2 regions of the Oxobacter pfennigii genome follow, and region 2 is predicted to be linked to the other one. Evidence: riboswitches for the same ligand, from Rfam matches in the RefSeq annotation. Region 2 holds a riboswitch; the other holds the start of a gene.
What was found. Region 2 has a riboswitch for cyclic di-GMP ahead of OXPF_RS06370 (hypothetical protein). Riboswitches for the same ligand answer to the same signal wherever they lie in the genome.
Positions count from the first base shown of each region.

Region 1: linked by a shared signal. The riboswitch ahead of OXPF_RS23020 (hypothetical protein) and the one ahead of OXPF_RS06370 (hypothetical protein) in region 2 are both predicted to bind cyclic di-GMP.

Region 1 covers NZ_LKET01000028.1:174,759-180,900, forward strand. The annotation lists gene OXPF_RS07460 (ATP-dependent DNA helicase) at 1-1,997, opposite strand, end outside; gene OXPF_RS23515 (sigma factor-like helix-turn-helix DNA-binding protein) at 2,507-2,698, opposite strand; gene OXPF_RS23020 (hypothetical protein) at 2,695-3,003, opposite strand; cyclic di-GMP riboswitch class I at 3,411-3,499, opposite strand; gene OXPF_RS07470 (S-layer homology domain-containing protein) at 3,517-6,142, opposite strand, start outside.
Region 2 covers NZ_LKET01000027.1:68,229-74,370, forward strand. The annotation lists gene OXPF_RS06365 (cell wall-binding repeat-containing protein) at 1-1,438, opposite strand, end outside; gene OXPF_RS06370 (hypothetical protein) at 1,560-2,651, opposite strand; cyclic di-GMP riboswitch class I at 2,981-3,072, opposite strand; gene OXPF_RS06375 (hypothetical protein) at 3,182-3,622, opposite strand; gene OXPF_RS06380 (hypothetical protein) at 3,642-3,944, opposite strand; gene sdaAB (L-serine ammonia-lyase, iron-sulfur-dependent subunit beta) at 4,229-4,900, shown strand; gene sdaAA (L-serine ammonia-lyase, iron-sulfur-dependent, subunit alpha) at 4,917-5,783, shown strand; gene OXPF_RS06395 (universal stress protein) at 5,861-6,142, opposite strand, start outside.

The DNA of each region.
Region 1 (6,142 bases), on a different contig from region 2:
AGCGCGCCGCTGGCAAACAGAACACCGTTGCCGCTTTTGCGGAACCGCTCAATGGCGGCAACGCCGCCCCTGTCCAGACGGAACAGCGGATAGGCAAGCTCCTGGGCTTCCAGCAGGGCAAAAACCTGATCCATAGCCCGGTAGGAAGTAAACAGCAGCGCCGCGTGACCGTGAGCCGCTTCAATCAGCTGTCCCGCTTCCTCGGCTACGGCGGCAAGGTATTCTTTATCCCGAAGGTCGGGAAAGGGAACGGACTCGCTGAGATACAAAAGCACATTCTCCCGGTAGCAAAAGGGAGAGGGCTTGCTGGTCTTTGTCAGATTCCGCACCCGGTCAAGCCCCATCTTGCGTTCGATATGGGTAAAGCTCCCGGCAGCCGACAGCGTGCCCGAGGTCAGGATCACCGGAATGCTTCCGCTCCAAAGGTCTTTGTAGAGCAGATCGCTCAGCTGCTTTGGAATGGCGCACAGAAGAGTTTCCAGAGAATTTCTTTCCTCCGGGGATAACTCCCCGTTTGGCTGCTCCAGCCAGTAGACGAGGCTTTCATAATTCTCCAGGATGCCCGCCTGCTCCCGGATGCGGGAAAGGGCGAAGCGTGCTTGGGCGCAGCTTCCGTGATATCTTGCAAGGAGCAGCTGTTCCGACAGCAAAGTGGAAAGCTCACTGCCGATGCGCCGGATATTGCGCAGGTGCCTGGCCGCTGTTTCATCCAAAAGCGTCGGAACCCGTTCCGCTTCTTCGTCCCCGCTGCCAGTGGGGATACGCTCTGTCAGGAGCCGGAACAAACGCCGGTTCTGTCCGCCCAGCTTCACCGCCAGCTCCCGCACCGTCTGGCCGCTAACGCCTTTCCGGTAAGTAAAGCAGCTGATATCCTCCACCATTCGGGGAATGGCAAGGCTGCTAAGCTCCACGCCGTACATCTGTCTGGCCGCTTCCAAAAACTTGTGAGCCTCATCAAGGATGACCGCCTGATAATGAGGAATGAGAGGACGCTGCCCTTTGGAACGGCGCAGGACATCGGCCAGAAAATAGTTGTGGTTGCAGACCTGAAAATCATGTTCGCCGGACTGGACATAGCATATATGGGCCATGTACTTGCAGCCGTCGTAATAAGGGCAGTGGTCGTCACAGCGTCCTGATACGCAGATCCGCCGTTTGATATAGGGTGTCAGCCCTTCCGTGTTGGCCAGATCAATGGAAGCTATGCCCTGTAGCAATGGAGCCAGACGCTTTTGCGTCCGCTCGTCCGTATCCCGGTAAAAGGTCCGCAGGTTCCGTTCGCAGACATAATGCTCCCGGCCTTTTCTGAGGACACAGGATAAAGGCGTCCGAATAATGCCGTGAGCCATCAGAATACGGGATATCTCAGGAATATAGTCCCTGACAATGGCGTTCTGGAGCGCAATGCTGGCGGTAGAAATCACTACGGGCATATAGGCGCTGGCGGCGTAGCTCTGGTCGGGATAATAGCCCCGGAGCCAGAAGTCGTTGACGCGCCCCCGCTTGGCAAGGGCGGCGGCGATCAGATAGGCATGGGTCTTGCCGGTGCCCACCTCCGCCTCGGACAGGGAAATATCCCGGTGCCCGATAGCATCCAGAATGTGGGCGGCAAGCTCCACCTGCTTTTCCCGGATGCCATAGCCGTGTTCCGGCAGAATGGTTTCAAAAATGTGGTTCTGAATTCCCGCAAGGCTGTCCCGGAGCAGGTTTTCTCCGGGCGGCATGTCGATTTCATACCGGCCCTTGCCCGCCACGGGCGACAGGCGGATGCGTTCCGCCATGGTCGCCACGCCGGAAAGGGTCAGGGGGCTGGTACGGCGGTGAATGGCCGCCATACGCCCTGTTTGTAGATTGAGTGCTTTATAGCCATAGCCCTTGGCGGTTTCGCATTCCAGCAAAACGCAGCCATAGGCGGTAAAAAGAGCCGCTTCTCCGTATTTTTGCAAAATCCCCGGAGGGATTTCGCGGCTGACCTCATGAATGGCCTTGTACTGCATGGGTTTCCCTCCTTTTTGCTGACGGCAGAGTGGTGCGGCAAAGCAAGATGGCCGCTTTGCCGCAATAGCTCCGCCGTCAGGCAGATGATTCGTGTTCCTCATAATTTCGTATCCTATTTGGCCTCGCTTCCCGGATACAGGGGGTAATGTCAAGCCGCAGAGTAAAACTCTGCGCATGAAAGCTCCCTCCGGCCTATCCCAGCCGGAGCGATGCTTTCCCAGCTACTTGCCTTTTCGCTGGCCCTAAATGGGAAGTATCATTATGGCTCCTGTGCCTTTTGTCTGCCGGCCTTTCGAGGCGCTAAAAGGGCGGGCGCTCCCGCACGGACATACCCCGTCTCTGCAAAACTGCCTCGCAGAACGGGAAATGACCGGCGATCCTGGCGCACGGCACGGAAGGTAATGTACCTGACATCCCGGTATGACCGGTGAAGCGCACCGGTGTTTGTCAAGGAACAGGCGAAAGGCGAAAAGAACCTTTCACCTAATGTCAAAAAAGGAGGGGGGTGTTAACCCTGTTTAAAAAAATTTTTAAGTTTTTCTTTGGCAAGGGCAATGGATTTATGTACAGCCACATGGCTGACCAATTCCTTTACCGCGATCTGCCGTGTTGACAGTCCTTGAATGAAATGCAGAAGAAATCTGCGCCTTTGTGTTTCGGTCAGCTGCCCGCTGTCCAGAAGCTGCCGGGCGGCTTTCAGCGCCTTGTTTTCTCGGCATTATGTATCAGCACGGTATCAGGGGGCGGTACGGAAAGCGGTTCGGTTTCCTCAAGCCCGTTTATAGGCACATCCAGACGGCTTGTCCGATGTTCGTGTACGACCTGCCGGTGATAGATTTCATCCGACAGGTCTTTCAGTTCCTGAAAATCCTCCGTCGTCTTGCCGGGGTTCTCCGCCAGGTAGTCCTCTAAAGTGATCTCCAAACGGACACAGTCGGCAAATTTATATACAATACCCTCACTATACTTGTTGAGGGCATAATCGCTGTCTTTGTAATTTTTCATGTTCCTTTCCTCCGAACTTTGAATTTTTGTAAAATCCAAAGCCCGGAGGCGGGGAACGGCAATGTAAAATCGTGTTTGCCTGATTGAGAGATAAATTGTAAAAGTATGTAAATGCCGGTCGGGGTTTACATTTTCTTATCGAATAAAAAAAGTCAGTAGATTGCCAATGGCAAAATACTGACTTTTTTACAATCTGAATATGAAATTGTATGTAAAGAAAATGGTAAATATAAAGTCCGCCGTCTTTATTTCCACCTCATATCAAAACAAGAAGTTTTCATAGAAGCACCCCTTTCGCCATAGCGCATAGCAAAATCAAAGTATCTGGATGCCATATATTCCGTTAAAAACCGTAAGAAATGACAAAGGCGTACCCCCAGTTTGGAGAGGGCACGCCCTGCGCAGTTTTTGGCAGCCAGACTATCATAGCGCCCTAAGACACCTTAGACCCTCGGCTTTGCGTCCCCGGTTTTAACCGGGTTTGCCCATAGCTCTATTGATTTGTTGTTTCTGTTACTTTTCCGGCACTCGAAGTACATCGCCGGGGTAAATGATAGAAAACCGGCTCTTGTTGTTCAGTCGTTCCAGCTCGCTCATGGGGCAGCACAGCTTGTGGGATATGCTCCAAAAGCTATCGCCCTTTTGCACGGTGTAGGTGGTGTACCTCAGATTTTTCGGCACATCCACTGTCACGCCGTACTGGTCAAAGGTATAGGTCGCCCCGTCAATGTCCTGCTTGCCGGTGAGGGGCTTGCCATCCTTGAAGTACATCCATTTGCCGGAATCGTTCATGGACCAGCCCTGCGCCGTGTCGCTGGAAATTGCCAGCTCCACAAAGCGGCGCAGAACAGCGGACACCTCGGCTCTTGTGGCTGTACCCTGCGGATCATAGAGATTGCCGTTTTTGCCGCTGATGACGCCTGCCATTTGCATCTGCTTCACGGCTTCCTTGGCGTAGGTACTGATTTTAGCGTTATCTGTAAAGATATTTTCGATATGAACCTTCGGCAGAGTATAACCGATGGTCTTGGCATAATTGCTCATAATGACCGCCATCTGCTCACGGGTGATGGACTGATCCGGGGCAAACTTTCCATTGCCAACCCCGTTTACAATGTTATTTTTGCTTGCCCACTCAATGTAGCCCATATAGTAGGCGTCGTCTTGCACATCGCTGAAGCTGCTCTTTGCGTAGCCGCTCACATCGGCGTTTGCAAGCCTCCCCAGCGCCGTGACGAACATTCCTCTTGTCATGGCGGTGTTCGGGCTGAACTTGGTTTCAGAAGTTCCGCTGAACAGCCCACGGCTTGCCACAAACTCAATATCTTCCTTTGCCCAATGGCCTGCAATGTCAGTAAATGCGGTGTTGGCCTGTTTATAGCCGATGCCGTAGGTGGAAAAATGATCGGTGCTGAAGCGCAGTACCTTTTCCACACTGTCATAGACCGAGTTTACCAGCCAATGCACCTTACCCTTGCTGTCCACATACACAGCCTGCACATTCCCTACCTTTTCATTTGCGCCGAGGGTATAGGGGATGGTTACCGATACGCTGCCTGCGCCGAAGCTGCTGACCGCCTTGCCGTTGCCGTAGTTCACCTTGAGGTCAAATACCGGACGGCTGCCGATTGCCTTTTTCGCCTCGCCTGTTAGTTTGCCGCTGTTCGTGCGGGTGGCGGTGATATTTACATCAGATTTTGCCTGCTTATTGATTTCCTGTATGGTCGCCAAATCCATACCGACTCTGATGTCGGGGTTGTCTACCACCACAATGGTGTTGACGATTTTCTTTGCAATGATGGTATCCTGCACGGCCTTTGGTAGATTGACCGTAACATTGGAGCCGGTTTTGTTGCCGGTATCCACACGGAGAACCACCGTGATGCCATTTTGCTCCGTGCCGTTTTTCTTGGCCTCAGCCAGTGCCTTGTTAAAAGCGTCAGTCACAGTTTTGTCAGTGAGGCTCACTGTGACATTGCCCTTGCCGTCCACTGTGCCGGGAACCTTGATTTCTCCCTGAGTGGGTGAATTCGGCTTATCCGGTGCGGGTGGGGTGACGATGACAGGGCTGCTGTTGTCGTTTGAGGAGCTGCCGCCGCCACTTCCAGAGCCACCGCCGCCGGTGTAAGTCCAATGGGCATAGTAGATCACATTTGCACTGACGGTTGTGCTTGCGGAGATTTGAGTTCCACCGCTTGCCGCCGTATACCAGCCGTCAAAGCTGTAACTGCCGGAGCGTGTCGGTGTCGGGAGTGCCCCTACCGCCGTACCAGATGCAACCGAGCGTGAAGTTTCACTGACCGTGCCGCCGTTCGGGTTGAAGGTGACGATGTAGTTCGGAACCACCGTTACAGAGAAACTCAGTTCTACCGTAGCATTGGTGCTTTGGTTGGTGCTTACGGTCAGCGTTTCATTATAATTACCCACTGCAAGACCAGCTTTCGGTGCAACGGTAAAGGTAGCCGTGCCGTTTGCCGCCAGTGTGGTGGTACTGAGTGTGCCGATGGTATAGTTGGTGCTGGTCGGCTGGATCAGCGTCACGCTGGAGTTTCCGGTGTTTGTGATGGTGACGGTCTGCGCTGTCGGGGCACTGTAGCCGATTGTCAGTGAACCAAAATCCTTGGTTACCGGGTCAGCGGTGATGGTATAAGTAGGAGCCGTCGTCACTGCAAAACTCAATTCCACCGTAGCATTGGTGCTATGGTTGGTACTTACGGTCAGCGTTTCATTATAATTCCCCACTGCAAGACCGGTTTTCGGCGTAATGGTAAAGGTGGCCGTACCGTTTGCCGCTAGTGTGGTGGTACTGAGTGTCCCGATGGTATAGTTGGTGCTGGTCGGCTGGGTCAGCGTCACGCTGGAGTTTCCGGTGTTTGTGATCGTGACGGTCTGCGCTACCGGGGCAATATAGCCGATTGTCAGCGATCCGAAATCCTTGGTTACCGGGTCAGCGGTGATGGTATAAGTAGGAGCCGCCGTCACTTCAAAACTCAATTCCACCGTAGCGTTGGTGCTGTGGTCGGTGCTTACGGTCAGTGTCTCATTATGCGCTCCCACCGCAAGACCGGCTTTCGGTGCAACGGTAAAGGTAGCCGTACCGTTTGCCGCCAGTGTGGTGGTACTGAGTGTGCCGATGGTG
Region 2 (6,142 bases):
CGACTGTATCAAAGTCACCAACTAAGGTAACCTCAGCACCTGCAGGAATAGCAACGTTTACAAAACCGCTTCCGGTAAGTTCGGATTCCCCCAGCTTACCGCCGCTGTTCAAAACTACATCAGCTATAGTTGTGCTGCCGCTTGCTACCAGCCTTACGCTGTGGCCGTCAGGCACATCAACAACTACGGTTTGTCCATTAAAATTGTACATTATAATACTGTCCGTACCGCCGCCTTTGACAGTGGTAGTACCTTTTACAGTTACATTATTAAGGTTTACGGTGCCTAATCCTATGGCTTTTGCAAGGAGCAGGTCGCCTTCTATGGTTACATTCTGTAACGTTACACCATCAGCAGCAATAACTACATTACCGTTGATTGTCTCTGTACCTTCTGCTGGTCCATAAACTCCTGATGAATCGTATCTTGCTGCTACGGGAATCAATGCTGTTATGCTATTTGCAACAGATGAAGGCATAACTGCTTCTCCTCCTAAGGATATAACCTCAGTTGCCAGGGATGTATTAGCCTTTAAAAAGTCCAAAGTCCCGGCAGCAAGATTCTGATATGCCAAAACAACAGGGGATGATGTCTTGGCTGCCAAAGCAGCACCTGAAAGTGCATCGGCAAATTCATTGCCGCTTGGGCCATCGCCCACTGCAAGGTAAATAGTATCAAAATTGAGAGTATCTTTAAATTCGTCCATAACAAGCACGTTTGTTGCGTACCTGTCAGCACCGCCTAACCTTGTTGCATTAGGTGCCAAATAATATACCAAATCTCCTATAACTCCGGTACCGCCAACAACATAGGACTTTGTTACACCGCAGGTATTCATATATAAAACAGCAGATGAGGGCAATGTGTCCTTCATTGTAAGAATTATTGGCCAGCCGTTGGCTGATGCTACGGGTGCTATGGATAGTGCATCTGGGTAATTTTCACCAGTTGCTAAAACCACGGTTTTAACAGTACCAATTTTTTCAGCTATTTTAACTGATGTTTCATATCTGTCTGCGCCCCAGAAACGTACAACACTTGCTATACCTGCTGCAGTCAAAGCTATTTCAACATTTTCAGATACAGCACCTGTTCCGCCTACTATGATTACATTCTTTACTCCTAACCTCTTTAACTCATTTAATGTATTGGCATTTAAGGTGCTTGTCTCAGTTAAAAGTATAGGCGCATCATACTTTTTAGCTAGGGGTCCTGCACAAAGTGCATCGGCAAAATCGTCTCCCCTGGCTATAATTGCATAGTCTGAGCCTGAAGGCCATCCTTTTTGTGATATAGCAACTGCAGTCTGATACCTGTCCTGTCCGTAAAGCCTTTCTGCCGATGTCTCAGCAAATGCTATGCCGCCAACAATTGTCTGAGTTAAAATCAGACAAGTTACTAAACACCACGTAAAAATCCTTTTAAATTTTTTAGGCATTCTGTGTGTCTCCTTTCTTGTTACTTTATTAAACTTTTTTATATAGGTTTTCATTACTATAAATCTACATCACCTCTTTCCGAAAAGAGAAAATAATATAAGCAATAAGTAAAATTACTCACTACATACCGTATACATTTACAAGGTATCTCACAGCAGAAATGTCAAGGTTATTAATGGCAGCGCTCTTTATTTCATCTTTTATATCCGCTGAAAAGCTTTTATATGCTGACTTAGCGCTGTTAATATCACTGCTGAAGTTACCATTGGGATTTCCAATCATTTTGCTGTTAACAGATATTACCCAGCCTACCCAGTTTTTAGCGCTGCTGTTCTTTACAGCATTTTGCACATTATATAGCTGGCTGTTTGTAGTTTTCAATGCTGATATTTTTTTCTGAGTATCAGCCTCTGCCGGCACAGTTGGTATTGCCGGATTCGGGGATGAACCCTGTGTCGGTGTCGGGGTAACTGAGTTTGAAGTTTGATTTGAGCCGGCCTGTGTTATTGTTGGTGAAGGTTTTTGTGTAACAGTCTTTCCCGTATTGTTCGATTGAGATTGATTTGACGTATTTCCTTGTTGCGGTGTAATTTCTGTAGCATCAGACCCTGCACTGCTTGTCTCATTTGATGCAAAATCTTCAAACCCCGGCAAGGTCTGCTGTAAAACTATTTTTATATTATCATTATTAAGTATCATATTTTCAATACCGTCCAGCATCAATATCCGGTTTCCTGCATTAATTGATCCATCTTCTGTTACTGCCATTCCTTGGGGTAAGTACCGGCTGATACCGTATTTAATTAATATATCCGGGAGCTTAAGCCTTCCCACTGTGACACTGTCAATTGAAGCTATAATATCCCCATCCTTCATGACAGGCGTTACAACGGCTTTGACCATTAACTCCCTGCCTGCCATATGTACCAGGGCTTTAAATAAAACCTTGCTTTCCTGTATATCAATATGCATGGCTTTAACATTCTCATTGTCCCGTAATGCTAAAGCTGCAGCCGCATTTAATTCCTCTTCGTTTAAGTCGATAATACCGTCTCCTAATATGGCAGTCTTTATCTTGGTATTAATATCTACATTATCGTAATTACTGAATGTACTTATATCCTCTTTATAAACAAGGCAATTATATATATAAAAAACTGCAATAATAAGTAATGCACAAAACAGCAAACTTATTTTTTTAAAAGTTTTCATATTTATCCCCTTAAAAACCAGTGAAATCAACTCATCTTGTATGCCATTATAGCATATTCTGTCAATAACTTATACTAAAATTTCTATTTTTACCAAATAAAAAAAGGAGCTTTAAGCTCCTTTACAGTCTGTGTCGTACCGTCTGTCTGCCAGGGCACTTGCCCTTAAACAAGCCATGATGAAAGTTGCAATTGTTAACAAGACGCCGATAAAAATTAACAATTTCACAGCCTATACCTCCATAAATTTATTAAATTAAAATCCGGAGGAATTGTAAAAATATAAAGCTATTCCGAAGAATAGCAATTAAAACGAGTATATCATTCATCTTCGGTAACTGGCTGGCATAATCACTTTTTATGTGATTTTAACCCCTATAGTTTTGCGTCCTTAGGTTTCCCTAAGTTTGCCTTTATCGGATTTTAATTTCATTATTATTATATACGATATATGAAATCATGTCTACTAAATTATGCGAATTTAATCTAAATATGGAAAAAAATATATATTAATATCATTTTATTGCTTCGTTAAATCATGCCCAGCTTTTTCTTAATTAAAAATATATCCTTACGGGTTCTCGTATCTTCATCTATCCAGAAATTGATATTTTCTGATAACTCATTTATATTTGACATGGTTTCTATGTGATATGCTGCCGTCTTTGCTTCAAATTCCGAAAGCTGATCTTTTAAACTATCGACTTTAATTTCTAAGCTATCGAACCTTGTATCAACCTTTTCAAATCTCTCATCGGCTTTATCCAGCCTGCCGTCGATTTTATCTAATCTTTCACCTACCCTGGCAAACTTTACGTTTATATCATCAAATCTCTTATCAATTTTATTAAACTTCTCGTCTATCTTTTCAAATTTTTGGTCGATTCTTTCAAATCTCTCATCTATCTTATCAAACTTTATGTTAAACTCAGCGTACATTTTTTCAAGTAATTCAAAAGCTTTATCTTCCAATATGAGCACGCTCCTATGGTTATATTCTTCTGCCGCCTTCTATTACCTCAATTCTTATATCATGCTTATCAACCTTATCCGATAAAACATCCACTTTCTTTTCGAGGCATGTTAATTTTTCATATGTTAATTTATATCCGTCTTCAAGTGCTGTGAGCCTGTCATTAATAGGCCCGTCTAATTTTTCATTAACTTTTCTTACGTCTTTTTTTATTTCAGATATTTCATTTTCAATTTTATCAAATCTCTTGTCAATCTTTTCAAATTTTATGCTAAATTCAATGTACATCTTTTCTACTAATTCAAAAGTTTTATCTTCCATTCTTTCACACCTTCTTAATATTTTATTCAGAACGTATGTTCGTATATTTTATTAGTATTATATACATCAAAGGTTCATTTATACATATAAACTTAAAAAATAATCCCTACTTTTACATATACTTTTATAATATTATATCATAAAATAATCCAAGTCTGTAGTCTGTCCCAAATGCAAAATTGGAATGAACCGTCCCCTTCCTTGAAACCTCCCTCCTTACATAATTCCGGCTATAATGATAAACTAATATGTATATAGATTAATAATACGGCAGGTGAAAATATATGGCTAAAAACTATGGCGTGTTTGACATATTAGGGCCGGTGATGATAGGTCCTTCAAGCTCTCATACTGCAGGGGCAGCCAGGCTGGGAAGAATTGCAGCAAACATAGCAGGAAGTGATATAAAAAAAGTTACCTTTTTGCTTCATGGTTCCTTTGCTAAAACATATAAAGGCCATGGTACCGACAAAGCGCTGCTGGCCGGCGTACTGGGTTTTGAGCCCCACGATGAGAGACTTCGGGACTCGTTTATAATAGCCAGCAAAGAAGGACTGGAATACGAATTTATAGAATCCGACTTGGGGGATGTACACCCTAACACCGTTAAGTTTCTCTTTGAAAAAAGTAACGGCACAGCCTTTACCGTCACTGGATCGTCAATAGGCGGCGGAAATGTACTTATAAAGGAAGTAAACGGCGAAGAAGTGGAATTTACGGGAGAATACCCTACCATAATCACAAAGCATTATGACAGGCCGGGGGTAATTACTGCCGTCACTTCGCTATTATCAGAGCTTAAAGTGAATATAGCCTTTATGAAGGTTATAAGAAAATCAAAGGGGCAGATGGCATCCATGGTGGTGGAAACGGATAACCCAATTCCTGATGAAGCTATTGAGGGAATTTCAAAAATAAAGGATATAGAAAAGGTTTTTCTGGTAAAGCCTATATAAAGAAAGGAAGAGAAATATGTTCAGCAGTGCAAAAGAGCTACTGGAATACTGCATCAAAAATAATGTGAAAATAAGTGCTGCCATAATAGATGACGAGGCTAAAACTTCTGAGAAATCCAAAGGAGAAGTGATGGAAAGAATGCGCCAAAGCCTTGAAGTAATGAGAAGCTCCGCATCCCAGGGATTGGAGAAGGATATAAAATCCATCAGCGGCCTTATCGGCGGTGATGCCAAGAGAATAAACGATAACATAAATAAAAACAAAACCCTGTGCGGAAGCAATATAAACAAAGCCATGGCAAGGGCATTTTCATCCAGCGAAGTAAACAGCGCCATGGGAAGAATAGTTGCAGCACCCACAGCCGGCTCCTGCGGCATTCTTCCGGCGGTTATAATTACAGCAGCTGAAAATTTCAACTCCACAGAGGAAGAAATAGTAAATTCCCTATTTACGGCATCGGCTGTGGGAGCCATAATAGCCGGCAACGCCACATTATCCGGGGCTGAAGGTGGCTGCCAGGCAGAATGCGGCTCTGCATCCGCAATGGCTGCCGCCGCCTGTGTGGAATTAGCCGGCGGTACACCGGAAATGTCATTTCACGCCGCAGCCATTGCAATAAAATGCATATTAGGCCTTGTATGCGACCCCATAGCCGGATTGGTTGAAGCACCCTGCGCAAAACGAAATGCCATGGGATCAGTAAACGCCATGGCAGCTGCCGATATGGCTCTTGCCGGAGTAAAGAGCATTATCCCCTTTGATGAAGTGGTGGATGCAATGTACAGAATAGGTAAATCAATGCCCTTTGAATTGAGAGAAACCTCTTTAGGCGGCTTGGCAGCAACACCTACGGGAATAAAACTGCACAAAGAAATATTTTAAATTACAAAAGGCCTGACACCGCTAAAAACGAGGTCAGACCTTTTTCTTATCTTAATATCCTTTATGAACCAAATAGACTATTTTACTATGAGCACCGGGCAATGTGCACCTGATAAAACTCTCTGTGCAACGCTTCCTAATACTGCACCTGTCAATGGTCCCTGGCCGCGGCTTCCCATTACTACCAAATCAAAGCCTTTGTTTGCTTCTTCTATAACTTCCATCGCAGCATGTCCTGCAACAAACTTCTTTTCTATTTTTATGTTGCCTGCGTCGACATCCTTTAATGCCCTCTCCATAACTGCCTGTCCCATTTCATTTATCTGGTCAGGAGTGGGATATAACGGTGCCAAATTAAA